One region of the Klenkia terrae genome, then DNA from elsewhere that is predicted to be linked to it. Evidence: riboswitches for the same ligand, from Rfam matches in the RefSeq annotation. Region 1 holds a riboswitch; the other holds the start of a gene.
The links. Region 1 has a riboswitch for cyclic di-AMP ahead of UXQ13_RS17115 (C40 family peptidase). Riboswitches for the same ligand answer to the same signal wherever they lie in the genome.
Positions count from the first base shown of each region.

Region 2: another riboswitch for cyclic di-AMP. It lies ahead of UXQ13_RS08115 (M23 family metallopeptidase); the one in region 1 lies ahead of UXQ13_RS17115 (C40 family peptidase).

Region 1 is NZ_JBAPLV010000020.1:43,944-51,261, forward strand. Features, by position in the region: gene UXQ13_RS17095 (alpha/beta fold hydrolase) at 1-843, shown strand, start outside; gene UXQ13_RS17100 (hypothetical protein) at 883-1,401, shown strand; gene UXQ13_RS17105 (serine hydrolase domain-containing protein) at 1,568-2,881, opposite strand; gene UXQ13_RS17110 (DUF3817 domain-containing protein) at 2,891-3,229, opposite strand; gene UXQ13_RS17115 (C40 family peptidase) at 3,380-4,462, opposite strand; cyclic di-AMP (ydaO/yuaA leader) riboswitch at 4,478-4,635, opposite strand; gene UXQ13_RS17120 (phytoene desaturase family protein) at 4,839-6,362, shown strand; gene UXQ13_RS17125 (DUF433 domain-containing protein) at 6,426-7,103, shown strand; gene UXQ13_RS17130 (PIN-like domain-containing protein) at 7,107-7,318, shown strand, end outside.
Region 2 is NZ_JBAPLV010000007.1:933-8,250, forward strand. Features, by position in the region: gene UXQ13_RS08105 (copper resistance CopC family protein) at 1-4, shown strand, start outside; gene UXQ13_RS08110 (cytochrome c oxidase assembly protein) at 175-2,106, shown strand; cyclic di-AMP (ydaO/yuaA leader) riboswitch at 2,226-2,364, shown strand; gene UXQ13_RS08115 (M23 family metallopeptidase) at 2,465-3,631, shown strand; gene UXQ13_RS08120 (arsenic resistance protein) at 4,200-5,168, opposite strand; gene UXQ13_RS08125 (MerR family transcriptional regulator) at 5,322-5,738, shown strand; gene UXQ13_RS08130 (energy-coupling factor ABC transporter ATP-binding protein) at 5,772-6,629, opposite strand; gene cbiQ (cobalt ECF transporter T component CbiQ) at 6,626-7,318, opposite strand, start outside.

The sequences.
Region 1 (7,318 bases):
GACCGGGTCGCCGGGCTCCTGGTGGACGGTGTGGTGGACCTGGCCACCGACCAGCCCGAGTTCGCCGTCGAGCAGGCGCAGGGCCAGTCCGACGTCCTCGTCGCCACGCTGGCCCGGTGCGACACGAACCCCGTGTGCGCGGCCGTCGCACCCGGGGACTCCCTCGCCGACTACGACGCCCTGCTCGCCCGGCTGGCCGCCGACCCGGTCACCCCGCCCGGGGGCGACCCGGTGGACGACTACACGCTGCGCGCGGCGGCGGGGTCGTCGATGGGTGACCCGTACGCCCGGCAGGAGTTCACCGACGCGCTCAACGACGCCCTGGTCGGGGACTTCGCCGGTCTCGACGCACTGGGCAACGGCGGCTACGGCCCGACGTCGGACTTCTCCGACGCGCTGTACTACGCCGTCGAGTGCCAGGACTACGACGTCGTCCCCGAGGGCGGCGACCCGCGGGCGGTGCTCGACGACTGGCTGGACGCCGGGGCCGCGGCGGGGGTCGACCAGCTGCGGCTGAGCAGCTTCTACGGCGACGTGGACTGCCTGTTCTGGCCCGGGTCGACCACCACCCCCGACTTCGCCCGCCCGGCACCCGTGACCGACCCGCCCTACCCGGTGATGGTGCTCAACGCCGACACCGACCCCGCCACCCCGTTCGTCGGTGCGCGCAGCGTGTTCCGCGACCTGGTGCCCGGCGCCGGACCGGCCGACGCCGCGATCGTGCAGCTCTACGGCCCGCACGTGATCTACGGCCGGGGCGACCCGTGCATCGACGAGCCGGTGGACGCCTTCATCACCACCGGCCAGGTGCCGGCGCAACGGGTCACCATCTGCACCTGGTGACGGTTTCCACCTCCGGCCCGCCCGGGTAGTCCGCCCGGCATGGCGAAGAAGACCCCTTTCGGTGCGATCGGCAAGGGCAGGCGCGGCATCTCCACCGGTGGGTGGTTGGTCCGCGGCGCGGCTGCCGGCGCGGCCGGGACGACGGTGCTGAACACCGTCACCTACCTGGACATGGTGCTGCGCGGCCGCGGCACCAGCAGCACCCCGGAGCAGACCGTCGAGGCGCTCGCGGACAAGGCCCACGTCGGGATCCCCGGCGAGGGCGAGACCCGGGACAACCGGGTCTCCGGCCTGGGCCCGCTCACCGGGATCGCCGCGGGCGTGGGGGTCGGCGTGCTCGCCGGGTTGGCCCGCGCGGCGGGCTTCCGGCCGAACCCCGTCGTCGGCGGCCTGGTGGCCACCGTCGGGGCACTGGTCGGCGCGAACGGCCCGATGGCCGCGCTGGGCATCAGCGATCCGCGGACCTGGTCGGCCACCGACTGGGCCGCCGACGTCGTCCCGCACCTGGCCTACGGCTTCGCCACCCACGCCACCCTGGCCGCCCTCGACCGCGCCTGACCGCCGGCCTCGAGTGACAGCTGAGGGTGGTTCCGGCGCCCTCGAGACCGCGCTGAGCTGTCACTCGGTGCGCTGGCCCCCGGGTTCAGCAACGGCCGTCCTGGCTCACCGGCGTCGGTGAGCCAGGACGCACGTCGGTGGACCCAGCTGATCCACGCCGCAGGGGTCAGCGCCAGCCGGCGGGGTCGACGCCGCCGGGGACCGGGGCGGCGGGGTCGTAGGGCTGCCGGGTGAAGACGAACGTGGCCAGGTCCAGGTGGTCGTCGGCGATCCGCAGCGTCTCGCCGGCGTAGTAGCCGTCCAGCCCGACCCAGCTGCCGTCGGCCCGCCGGGTGAACCGGCTGGCCCGTCCGCCGCGGCCGGGCAGCGGACCCAGGTGCAGCAGGCCGCCGGCCTGCGCGCGCAGCACGTGCGGCGCCGGGCCCCAGAACCAGACGCCGAGGACGTCCAGCGGCACCGGCGGCGGGGACGGCGTCCACGCAGGCCCGACGTACGGCTCGGCGGCCTTGAGGTCGGCCAGCAGACCGGGCACGAGTGGGTCCAGGCCGCTGGTGGTGTTGGCCAGCATCACCGCGCCGGCCGCCTCGGACCGGTCGACGAACACCCCGGCCAGGAAGCCCGGCATCGACCCGCCGTGCCCGACCAGCGTGGTGCCCTCGACCCGCACCACCTGCAGACCGAGCCCGTAGGCCGACCAGCCGGGCGCGGAGAAGTCCACCCCGGCGGGCACGGTCATCTCCGCCAGCGTGCCGGGGGCGAGCACGTCGCCGGTGTCGCCCAGCAGGAAGGCGGCGAACCGGCCCAGGTCGGTCAGCGTCGCCCACAGCTGGCCGGCCGCGTCCATCACCCCGGCGTCGTGCTCGGGCTCGGGCAGGACGACGTCGGCCCACGGGTGGACGGCGGTGCCCTGCGCGGCGGCACCGGACGGGCGAGGCGTCGTCCGGGTCATGCCCAGCGGTGCGAGCACCTCGGCGGTGACCGCCTCGACCCACGGCCGGCCGCGGTGCCGGGCGACCAGCTCGCCGAGCAGGCCGAAGCCGAGGTTGGAGTAGTGGAACCGGCGCGCGGCCCCGAGGACGACGTGCTCGGGGCCCAGCTGCAGGTCGGCCAGCGACCCGCCGGGCACCCGCTCCCACCAGCCGCCCGGGCTCTCGCTGGAGGCGCCGGCCAGGTGCGAGAGCAGCTGGCCCACGGTGCGGTTGCCCAGCGGGGTGCCGGGGACGTGCCGGTCCAGCGGGTCGTCCAGGCCCAGCCGGCCCTCGTCGCGCAGCCGCATCACGACCACCGCGGTGATGCTCTTGCTGATCGAGCCCAGCCGGTACTGCACGTCGATGTGCGGGTCGGCGACGTCCCCGCGCCCGGCCGACCAGGCCAGCCCGCCGTCCCGGACGACGCCGGCCACCAGGCTGGGCGCCCGGCCGTCGCGCTGCACCTGGGCGGTGCGGGCCAGCAGGGTGCGTGCGGTGGTGGGCTCGACCATCCCCGCAGGCTAGGTGGTGGTGACCGGTGCGCCCACCGGCAGCCGACCGTCGCGGACGGCCCGCCGCTCGAACCACACGGTCATGAACGGCGGCACCGAGGAGACCAGGGCCAGGACGACGGTCGGCAGGTCCCACCGCAGCACGCGCCAGGCGACCAGCGCGAGCACCACGTAGACCACGAACACCGCCCCGTGGATCGGCCCGGCGACCTGGACACCGACCTCCGACGTGCCCAGCACCCACTTCACGAACATGCCGGCCAGCAGCAGCGCCCAGCTCACCGCCTCGGCGAGGGCGACGACGCGGAAGGCACGGGCGACGGTCCGGGGTGCGAGGAGGGCGGCCACGACCTGTCCCAACGAGGCGGGCCCGGCCGGCGTCCCCGGGTGTGACGGACCCCGCACCAGACCCCCGCACCGGACCCCCGCACACGGCCCCGGACACGACGGAGCCCCGGTCACCGAGGTGACCGGGGCTCCGTGCTGCTGCGGGGTGGCTCAGCCGGCGAGGCGGCGGTACGCCGTGGGCGAGGAGCCCATCGCGTCGATGCTCGACACCTTGACCACGTCACCGGACGTCGGGGCGTGCACCATCATGCCGTTGCCGATGTAGATGCCGATGTGGCTGACCGGGGAGTAGAACGCCACCAGGTCACCAGGCTGCAGCTCGCCGCGGGAGACCGACTGCCCCATCACGGCCTGCGCCTTGCTCGAGTGCGGAGCGGCGATGCCGGCAGCGGCGTAGGCGTACTGCACCAGCCCCGAGCAGTCGAAGCTGTCGGGCCCGGCAGCGGCCCACACGTACGGGTCACCCACCTGGGCCAGTGCCGTGTCGACGGCGGTCTGCGCAGCCGCGGAGTTCGCGACCACGGAGCCCACCGGGCTGGTGGGGGCACTGCTGGAGCCACTGGAGCTGCTGGCGGCGGGCGCGGTGTCACCCGCGGCGGCGACGGCGGCGCGCTCGGCGGCGGTCAGCGCGTCGTACTGCGCCTGGTAGTCCGCGATCTGGGCGTTCAGGTCGGCCTGCTGCGCGGTGACCGCGTCCAGCTGGGCCTGGGCCTGCGCAGTGGTCTGCTCGGCCTGCTGCTGCGCGGCGGCGGCGGCCTCGTCGGCCTGCTGCGCCTCGCTGAGCACGTCGGTGTTGTGCTGGGAGAGCAGGTCCAGTGTCGCGGTCTGCTCGACGAACTCACCGGCCGAGGTGGAGGTGAGCAGCGCCTGCAGCGAGGTGAGCTGGCTGCCGCCCTGGTAGGCGGTGCGGGCGACGTCGGTGACCGAGCCGCGGGCGGCCTCGAGGGCGGCCTGGGCGGCCTGCGCGGTGGCGGCGGCCTGGTCGGCGGCGGCCTGGTCGGTGTCCAGCGCGACGCGGGCGTCGTTGAACTGCTCGGTGAGGACCTCGAGCTGCTGGCCCCGGTCGACGATCAGCTGCGCGGCCTCGGCCGAGGTCGTCGGCTCGGCGGTGTCGCCGGGGGCGGCCACGGCGGGGCTGGCGGTCAGCAGGACCCCGGCGGCGGCGAAGAGGGTGATGACGGCGCGGCGCCCGCGGAGGGCAGGGCGACGCGCGGACAAGCTGGTACTCGCCATGTGCGGCGGGTGGTCCCTTCTTCCAACGAGCCGCCTACCGAGTTAGCTGACGGATTCGGACGGGAAGTTCGCCCGGCACGTCGACCTGGGTGGTCGTCGTGCTTCACCCCAGTGCTGCGGTGGGTCCCCGGTCCACGTCCGCCCCGGTGGTGCTGGAGGGGCGGCTGTGGTTCGGCGGCGTCCGGCCGGTGCCACCAGGGAGAGGTGGCGGAACGATCCGTCCGGACGTGGCGACGGTAAGGGGGTTGCCGACTCGTGACAAGTGAGGCCCCCGCGATTGTGGACTTCTCCACGTCTGCGCCCGGAACACGCCATGAGCACGCTCACAACGCGTGAGCGGACGACTGCGACCCCGCCGGTCGGTCACCATGCCGGGATGCGCTTCGACGTGGTGGTGGTGGGCGGCGGTCACAACGGTCTGGTCGCGGCGGCGTACCTGGCCCGGGCCGGCCGGTCGGTGCTGGTCCTGGAGCGCCGGGCCGGCCTGGGCGGGGCGGCGGTGAGCGAGCAGGTCTTCCCCGGCGTCGACGTCCGGTTGTCGGCCTACTCCTACCTGGTCAGCCTGCTGCCCGACCGGGTCGTGGCCGACCTGGACCTCGACGTCCGGCTGGCCGACCGGGCGGTCAGCTCGGCCACCCTGCTCGGCGACCGTGCACCGGTCGTGGAGCGCGACCCCGGCCCGGTCACCGCGCAGTCGTTCCGCGACCTCACCGGGTCCGACGCCGAGTGGGCCGGCTGGCAGCGCTTCTACGACCGGCTGGCCACCCTGGCCGAGGACCTCTCCCCCACGCTGGTCGAGCCGTTGCCGACCACCGCCGAGCTGGAGCGTCGGCTGCGCGACCGGCAGCTGTACCGCGACCTGCTCGAGCGCCCGCTGGCCGACGTGGTCGCCGACCACCTGGACTCCGACGTCGCCCGCGGGATCGCGCTCACGGACGGGCTGATCGGCACCTCCGCCGACGTGCACGCCGCCGACGGGCTGGCCGGCCGCTGCTTCCTGTACCACCTGGTCGGCAACGGCACGGGCCTCTGGCGGGTGCCGGTCGGCGGCATGGGGGCGGTCAGCGGCGCGATGGCCGACGCCGCCCGCCGGGGCGGCGCCGAGCTCCGCACCCGGGCGACGGTGACCGCGGTCGAGACCCGCGACGACGGCGTCACGGTGCACTGGACCGACGACGACGGGACGACGCACGCGGTGGACGCCGGCCACGTGGTCGCCGGCTGCGCGCCGGCCGTGCTCGACGAGCTGACCGGGGCGGCGCCGGGCCCCCGGCCGGTGGGCGCCCAGCTCAAGGTGAACATGGTGCTGACCCGGCTGCCCCGCACCCGGTCGGGCCTGGACCCGGCGGTCGCGTTCGGCGGCACCTGCCACGTCGACGAGGCCGCCTCGCAGATCGACGCCGCCTGGGCGCAGTCCTCGGCCGGCCGGCTGCCCGACGTCATCCCGTTCGAGGTGTACTGCCACTCCCTCACCGACCCCTCGATCGTCGGGGACACCGGGCTGCACACGCTGACCCTGTTCGGGCTGCACACCCCGGCCGACCTGTTCACCGCCGACCCGGTCGGCACCCGCGAGGAGGCGGTCCGCCGTGTGGTGGCCCAGCTGGACGCCCAGCTCGAGGAGCCGCTGGCCGACTGCCTGGCCACCGACGGGGAGGGCCGCCCGTGCCTGCAGGCGTCATCCCCGCTGGACGTCGAGGCCTCGCTCGCCATGCCGGGCGGGCACATCTTCCACGGCGACCTGGCCTGGCCGGTGGCGACCGAGGCGCAGCCGGCGGGCACCTGGGGCGCGGCCACCGCCCACCCGCGCGTGGTGGCGGCGTCCAGCGGCGGCACGGTCCGCGGCGGTGCCGTCAGCGGCCTGGGCGGCTACGCGGCCGCCCGCCACCTGTTGGGGTGACCCACCGGACATCCCGTCCACAACCGTGACGCCCGCCGGGCTCAGGGATGGGATGATCCGGAGGTGACGGTGTCCATGCTCGACCGGGCCATCTACTCCTTCGGGGATGTGGACCGCCTCGTCGGCCTGCCCGCTGGCACCGCCCGTCGTTGGCTCGACGGGTACGAGCGCTCAGGGTCCCGCTACGAACCCGTTCTCCGCGAGCACTCCGACGGTTCGGCGGCCGTCACCTGGGGTGAGCTCGTCGAGGCCCGCCTGCTCGCCGAGTTCCGTTCCCGCAAGGTGTCCATGCAGAGGATGCGTCCGGCGGTCGCTGCCCTGCGCGACGAGTTCGGGCGTTACCCCCTGGCCCATGCGCGCCCCTTCCTGACCGTCGACAACCGAGAGCTCGTCCGCCGCATGCAGGATCGACTCGAGCTGGACCCCGACCTGAGTCTCGTGGTCGTTCGCAACGGTCAGGTGGTCCTGTCGGCCGCTGCGGAGCGGTTCCAGCACTCGGTGCACTACGAGGACGACGCCGTCGCACTCATCCGGCCTTCCGCAGCGACACCTGACGTGACCATGGACCCCGCCCGGTCCTTCGGGCAGCCGACTGTCCGAGGAATCCGTACCGACGCCATCGCCGAGGACTTCCGCGCCGGCAGCGAGAGGGACGAACTGGTCGAGCTGTACGACTTGACGCCGACCTTGGTGGATCAAGCGATTCGATTCGAGCTGATCGCCGCCCGCGACGCCGCCTGACCGGTGGCCGCGCTGGCGGGGGTCACGTTCTTCGCCGACGAGAACTGCCTCGGCATGGCCCGTTGCCTCTTGAAGGAGGGCCGGGACGACGTCGTGCACCCGGGCCACGTCCTGCTGCCCGACGTACCTCTCGGTTGCCCGGACCTCGAATGGATGGCGACCATCGCACGCCACGACCTCGTCGTCCTCACCCGCGACAGACGCATCCGGACCCG
Region 2 (7,318 bases), on a different contig from region 1:
GTGACACCAGCACCCCACGAGCCCAGCCCGACCGCACCGGCAACCGGCGGTCCCGCCCGCCCGGCAGCCGACGCCGGACCGGACCCGTCGCCGGTCGCACCGAGGAGGTCCCACACGCCCACCGGGGCCGACCGACCGGGATCCGCCGCCGTCACCGGCCCCGCAGCGACTGCCGTGCTCCTGGCCGCGGCTGCGGTGCTGGGCGTCGGTGTCACCCTGCTGCTCCTGGCGTCGTCCGGGTCGCTCTCGTCGGTCGCGCTGCCCGGTCTGTCGACTGCCTCGGCCGCCGTGACGTGGGCCATCCCCGCCGTCAAGGTCATCGCCGACCTGGCCGCGGTGGCGACCGTCGGTTGCCTGCTCGCTGCAGCCTTGCTGGCCCCCGGCCATCGGCGGATGAGCGTGGCCGGTCACCGATGGACCCGGATGTCGGCGTGGCCGGCCGCACTGTGGGCGGTGAGCGCGGCTGCCTCGGCCCCGGTGCAGCTCGCAGACTTCCTGGGTACCGACCTGCAGGTCGTCAGCGGCCGAGGACTGTGGTCCTTCCTGACCACCATCCCCCAGGGACAAGCCCAGGCACTCGTCGCGGTCCTCACCGCGGCGGTGGCGATCGGGGCCCGCAGAGTGCTGACCACCGGCGGGAGCCTGGCGCTGCTGCTGCTGGCGTTGCTGGCCGGCCTCCCGCCGGTGTTCACCGGACACGCGGCCGGATCAGGCAGTCACCAAGCCGCGGTCTCCGGCCTTGCCCTGCACGTCATCGGGGTCCTGGCCTGGGCCGGGGGGGTCCTCGCCCTCCTGTTGATCCGCCGAGTGCCCGCAGGCACCCTGCAGGCCGCGGCCACCCGGTTCAGCGCGGCCGCGCCGTTCCTGGTCGCCCTGATCGCGGTCAGCGGGGTCCTCACCGCCTCGACCCGGCTGTCGGGCCCGTCCGATCTCACCGGGACCGACTACGGCCGCCAAGTCCTGGCCAAGACCGTGGCACTGATCGTGCTCGGGGTCATCGGGTGGGAACACCGACGTCGCACCCTCCCGGCGCTGGCGGACGGCAAGCCAACAGCGTTCCGGCGGCTGGCCGCAGGTGAAGTGCTCGGCTTCGCGACCACGATCGGGGTCGCGGTCTCCCTGTCGCGCACCCCCACCCCGCGGCCCACCGACCAGCCAGGGCAGGAAGAAGGCAGCAGCTTCGACACCCTCGGTTTCGCCCTCCCCCCGGACCCAGGTCGCGGACGGTGGTGGCCCCAGCTGTGGGAGCCCTACCCCGACCCGCTGTTCCCGCTCCTGGTCGCAGCCGCCGTCGTGACCTACCTGTGGGCGGTCCGGCACCGCATCCGTCACGGTGCGCCCTGGCCGGTGCGGCGCACCGTCAGCTTCCTCGCCGCCGCCGCGGTGCTGCTGCTGGCCACCACCAGCGGGCTGGCCCGCTACGCGCAGGTCTGGATGCCCGCGCACGTGGCGCAGTACTCCCTGCTGGCCCTGCTCGGGCCGGCCCTGCTGGTCCTGGCCGGACCGGGGAGGTTGCTCACCGAGCATCTCGGCGCCCCAGCGCACACCTCGACGCCCCGGGGCGATGACCACCGCGGCCCTGCTGAATGGGTGGAGGCGCTCACCGGCAGCCAGGTCGCCCAGGCCCTCCGCCGGCCTGGCCCGGCCCTGGTGGTGTTCGCCGTCGTGGTCTACCTGGGAGCGGCCGGGCCGGTCCTGGAGCTGACGCTGCGGTCCCACGGCGCCCACGTGGTATCGGTCCTGATCACCACCGCCGCGGGAGTCGTCCTCGTTCGATCCTGGCTCGACTCCGGACTGCGCCGTGCGGTTCGGGTGCGCGGCGTCCTGACCTGGGCCGTCGTCCACCTGGCGGCCTCGACCGCCTTGCTGCTGTGGCCCGGTGTCCTCGCACCGTCCTGGTGGGCCGAGATCGACCCCGCGTGGCGAGGCCCAGAGCTCGGCGATCAACGGGCAGCTGCGGTCCTGGCCCTCCTCGGTGGACTGGGCGCTGCACTCGCCGCGATCGCCCTGGCGCGGCGGGCGGGAGCGCCCCGGCCCCCGGCGGCCCCGGGTGCCCGACCGGCCGCCGACCGGCTGGAGCGTGCCGACGGAGACCAGTTGCCCTGACCCCGGCCGCGGCCCGCGCCCGGTCTTCCCCCGACGGGCGAGATCGCACCGTGACGTCTACTAGATGAGGTAGTAGCTTGTGTGGGGTCTGCGTGGGCCGCGCACCCTTCCTGGGTCCCCGGGCAGACCCGCCGAACCACCGGCCACGCGGCCGGCGGACCGGGGACCCACGAGTTCCTGGGGTGAATCTGCGCTCGCAGTAGGGCTCCTTCCGGCCCGAACCCGTCAGCTAACTCGGTAGGCGGGATGGAAGAACGGAGCCCGCCCCACTGTGGCGACCCTGCGCGACAACCCACTGCGGTACCGGTTGAACCCCCTCGGCACCGGCGCCCGTCTGCTGAGCACGAGACGGTCCCCGATGACCGCAGCGACCATCGGGACGGTGTTCGCGCTGACCCTCGTGGCCGGTCCGGGCCATGCGTCAGCGGCGCCACCGGACCCCTCGGGCAGTACCTCCCAGTCCTCGTCGGCCGTCCCTGCCCCGCCAGAGGAGGAGACCGCCCTCGAGGAGGCAGCACGACTGCAGAGCCTGGTCGATGCAGCTCAGGCCGAGGTGGACCAGGCGACCGTCGAAGCCGAAGCCACCGTCGAGCTCACCCGCCTGGCGACCCTCGAGCTGGACGCGGCCAACGCCGCGGCCACCGCCGCTGCTGCCGCGGTCCAGGCCGCCCAGGCCCGGACCGGTCAAGCCCAGACCGAGGTGGCCGCGGCCGGCCGCGCCGCCTTCATGGGCTCGGGGGACCTGGCGCAGGCCGGCCTGCTCCTGCAGGCCGATGACCCCGACGACCTGCTGTCCCGCGCCACCACCCTCGCGGTGCTGGCCGACCACCGCGCCGAGGACCTCGACGCACTCGAGCAGGTGCAGGACCAACAGGAAGCCGCTGACCTCACCGCCCGGCAGGCGGTGCAGCGACAGCAGGACGCGCTGGCTGCAGCGCAGGCGGCCGATGCCCAAGCCGCCGCCCAGCTGGACTCTGCCCAGCAGAGCTACACCCGGGCCGCCGGCGAGCTCGACACGCTGCAGCAGCAACTCCAGGCCGCGCAGATCGACGCCCTGACCGAGCAGGGCATCGATGACCCCGCGGCCGTCGTGGCCGCGCAGCAGGCCGCCGTCGCAGGCTCCGGCGGCGATCTGGTCGCCGGCCGCGTGACGTCCTGCTACGGGCCCCGCGGGGGCACCAACCACAACGGCATCGACATCGCCGCACCGATCGGCACACCCATCTACGCCCCGGACGGGGGCGTCGTCCTGGACGCCGGCCCCGCCAACGGTTTCGGCCTGGCGGTCTACATCCAGCATCCCGACGGCACCATCACCGTCTACGGGCACATCAACCAGTTCTTCGTCACCGCAGGCGAAGCCGTCCAGGCCGGAGACCTGATCGCCGAGGTCGGCAACCGCGGGCAGTCCACCGGCCCGCACCTGCACATCGAGACCCACGTGGGTGGCCTGTACGCCACCAGGACCGACCCGTCGCCCTGGCTCGCCCAGCGCGGGATCACGCTGGGTGGCCGCTGTGGATGACCGGGCGTCGAACGGCTGACGCCGGCTGCCGTGCTCGGACTCACGGTGGCCACCCCGACGGCTCGGGGGTCCACGCCCCTGGCCGGCCTGGCCAGCGTGCTGCCGGCCGTGGTCTCGACCTGGTCGACCCGCGGCCGCCCACAGCGCTGCACATGTGAGGTGGACGTCATGGGCCACGACCACAGCCACGCACCAGCCCCTCGGGGCCACGCGGTCTCGCCCGGCCACCGGCGCCGCCTGGTGATGGTCCTGGCCACCACCGTCACGGTCTCACGCGCTGTCCGCCCAGTCGTCGTGGAGGAAGCAGTGCTGGCCGACAGCCACGGAGGACGAGTGCTCGACGCCTGGGGTGGGTGTCTGGGGGAGCACGTCGACACGGAGCACTGCACCTCCCGGCTCGAGTCCTCGGTGCACCGCGCCCACGAGGCCCCCGTCCACGACCGAGGACGACGACGACAACCCGGCCCGATCGGTCCTGCCCGGGGGCCGGGGCGAGCTGGTCGATCCAGTGGTCAGTGACGATCGGCGATCCGCCGGGCTCCTCCGGTCGCCCGACGCCCACGCCGGGTCAGGTCCCCGGTCTCTCGCGCACCGCATGCGGCACCAGTGCCGGGACCAGGCGCACCAGGACCACCATGCCGATCAGCTCGACCAGGGTCTGGGTGACGACGACGACCGGCGCCAGCGCCAGTTCTGGTGGCAGAGCCAGAGCCAGCGGCAAGACGACCAGGGAGTTGCGGGTCGCTCCGCTGAACACCACTGCGCGCCGGGACGCCACGTCCAGGCCGAACGACGTGCCCACGAACCACCCCAGCGCGGTCGCGAGGAGGAGATACCCCGCGTAGAGCGGCAGCAGGATGACCAGTTGCGCCGCCTGGGACCGGACGGCGGCGGCCTGGGAGGCGACCACGACGAACAAGGTCGCCATCATCAGCGGCACCATCGCACCCAGCACCCCGGCCTGCAGCCGACGACCGCCCCGGTAGCGGGCAGCCAACGCCTGGGTGCCGGCCGCGGCGGCCAGCGGGATCACGATCAGGACGACGAACGCCTCGACGAACGGGCCGACGTCGACCGCCGCGACCCCGTCGCGGCCGAGGATGAGCCACAGGTAGACCGGCAGCAGCAGTACCTGGGTGACCATCAGCAGCGGGGCGGCGGCCAGCAGCCGGTCCGAGGCTCCGCCGGCCAGCCCGCTGAACACGATGACGTAGTCGATGCACGGGGTCAGCAGCACCAACAACACCCCGAACAGCAGCGCTGGCTCCCCGGCGACGAACCGGGACAGCCCGAACGCCACCGCCGGCACGAACACGAAGTTGACCACCAGCACCGCCAGCAGGAACCGCACGTCGCGCAGTGCCGCCCCGACCGAGGCGAACGGCACCCCGAGGAACGTCGCGTACAGCAGCAAGCCGAGCACCGGGTAGATGGCCACCTCCAGGAGCGAGGTGCCCGGCACGACCACCCCGACGGACCCGCCGGCGGCGATCGCGGCCAGGTAGAGGCCGATCTGCCGGCGCTCCAGCCACGCCACCGCACCTCCATCGGCCATCAGCGCAGCCGGCCGAGAACGGAACCGGCAGAGAGTCGTCGACGGGGGGCGGGGGCAAGGGTGAGCACGTCGTGCGACGGTAGAGGTTCGAGTCGCTGGGAGGTCAAGCCCGCCGGGGCGCCTACCGTCCAGGTCGTGAGGATCTCCGAGGTCGCCCGCCGCAGCGGCGTTCCGGCGACAGCGCTGCGGTACTACGAGACCCTCGGCCTGATCACCGCCGCCCGGGCGGCCAACGGCTACCGCGACTTCGACGACGGTGTGCTGACCCGGCTGGACCTCATCGAGGCCAGCAAGGAACTGGGCCTGCCCCTGCACGCCATCGCCGGGCACCTGGACACGCTGCAGACCCGGTCGTGCACCCAGGTCCGTGACGACCTGCGGCCACTGCTGGCCGATCGGCTACGCCAACTGCAGGCCAAACAGGACCGGCTCGACCGACTCGCCCGACGGCTGGCCGCCGCCGACGACGCGCTCGCCCGCTGCCCGGATTCTCAGGCGCACTGCCAGTCCGAGTGTGCGCTCCGCCTGAGCCCGGACGCCGTGCGGAGCTGACCGCACGGCAGTGAGCCACCACCTGGCGCCAGGTCATGAGCGTCCGGGGGTGGTCGGCGCGGTACCGGTGGGGAGCGCCGCGAGCAGAGCTTCGGTGTCCCGGGGCAGCGGCCCCTCGGGGAGCAGCCCGAGCTGATGCAGCCGGGCACCGACGGAGAGCGCCCACGGTCGGTCCAAGCGGGCCCGGGCGAGCAGGGCGTCGTCGCCGAGGACGGGCTCGGGCTCGCCCTGCACCACCCGGCCGTCCACGACCACCGCGACCTCGTCGGCCCACCCCAGCGCCAGGTCGACGTCGTGCGTGCTCATCACCACCGTCGAGCCCCGGCGCTGCAGGCGGTCGAGGGCGGCGAGGGCCTCGGTCACCGCGGAGGGGTCCAACCCGGCGGTGGGCTCGTCGAGCAGCAGCACCCGTGGGCGCATCGCCACCGCACCGGCGATGGCCACCCGCTTGCGTTCCCCGTAGGACAGTTGGTGGGTGGGCCGAGCAGCCAGCCCCGTGACGGCGAGCAGCTCGAGGGCCTCGACGACCCGCGCACGGACCTCGTCCTCGGCCAGGTCCATGTTCAGCGGGCCGAAGGAGACGTCCTGCGCGACCGAGGCGCTGAAGAGCTGGTCGTCGGGGTCCTGCAGCACCAGCTGGACCTGCTGGCGGTGTGCCTGCAGTCCGCGGCGGGTGTGCTCCAGGGCTGCGTCGTCCAGGCTGATCCGGCCCGAGGCCGGGACGAGGGCGCCGGACAGGCAGCGCAGCAGGGTGGTCTTGCCCGAGCCGTTGGCACCCAGCACCGCCAGCCGTCGCCCCTCCGGCACGGCCAGCGACGCCCGGTCCAGCACCCTGCTGCCCCGGGAGTAGCCGACCACCACGTCGGTCGCCGCCAGCCGTCCGCCGCTCACGACAGGACCACGGTGAGCCCGCACAGGACGGTCAGCCCGAGCACGGTGCCGGCCAGGAACGACCGGGAGGACGGCAGCACCTCGGGCAGCACGCGCAGGTCGGTGGTCATGCCGCGGCCGGCCAGGCCTCCCTGCAGCCGGCGAGCCCGGTCCCAGGAGCGGGTGAGCACGGCGGCGGCCAGGAGGCCGGAGGACCGGTAGCTGCGCCGGGCCGTGGAGTACCCGAGTCGGGACGTCTGCGCCTCGCGGATCGTGCGCATGCTGATCAGGAGGACGAACAGCAGTCGGTAGATCATCGACGCCACCTCCACGACCGCGGCGGGCACCCGGGCCCGGCGCAGCGCCGGCAGCAGGTCCGACACCGGGGTGGTGGTGGCCAGCAGCATGACCGCGGCGCCGCCGGCCAGCGCATGCCCGACCAGCGCACCTCCGGTCGCCGCTGCATCCGGCGCCCAGCCGATGCCGTCGGTGGACACCTGCACGACCGCGGTGACGGCGCCGACGGCGACGAAGGCCAGCGGCAGGCGCACCGCCCGCGCGAACACCCGGGCCGGGACCCGCGCCGGGCCCAGGGCCAGGCCGACAGCTGTGAGCCCGACCAGCAGGGAGCCCGGCCAGACCGGGAGCACCAGGGCGCACAGCACCAACCCCAGGGTCAGCAGCAGCTTGTCCCCGACCGCCCGGGGCCG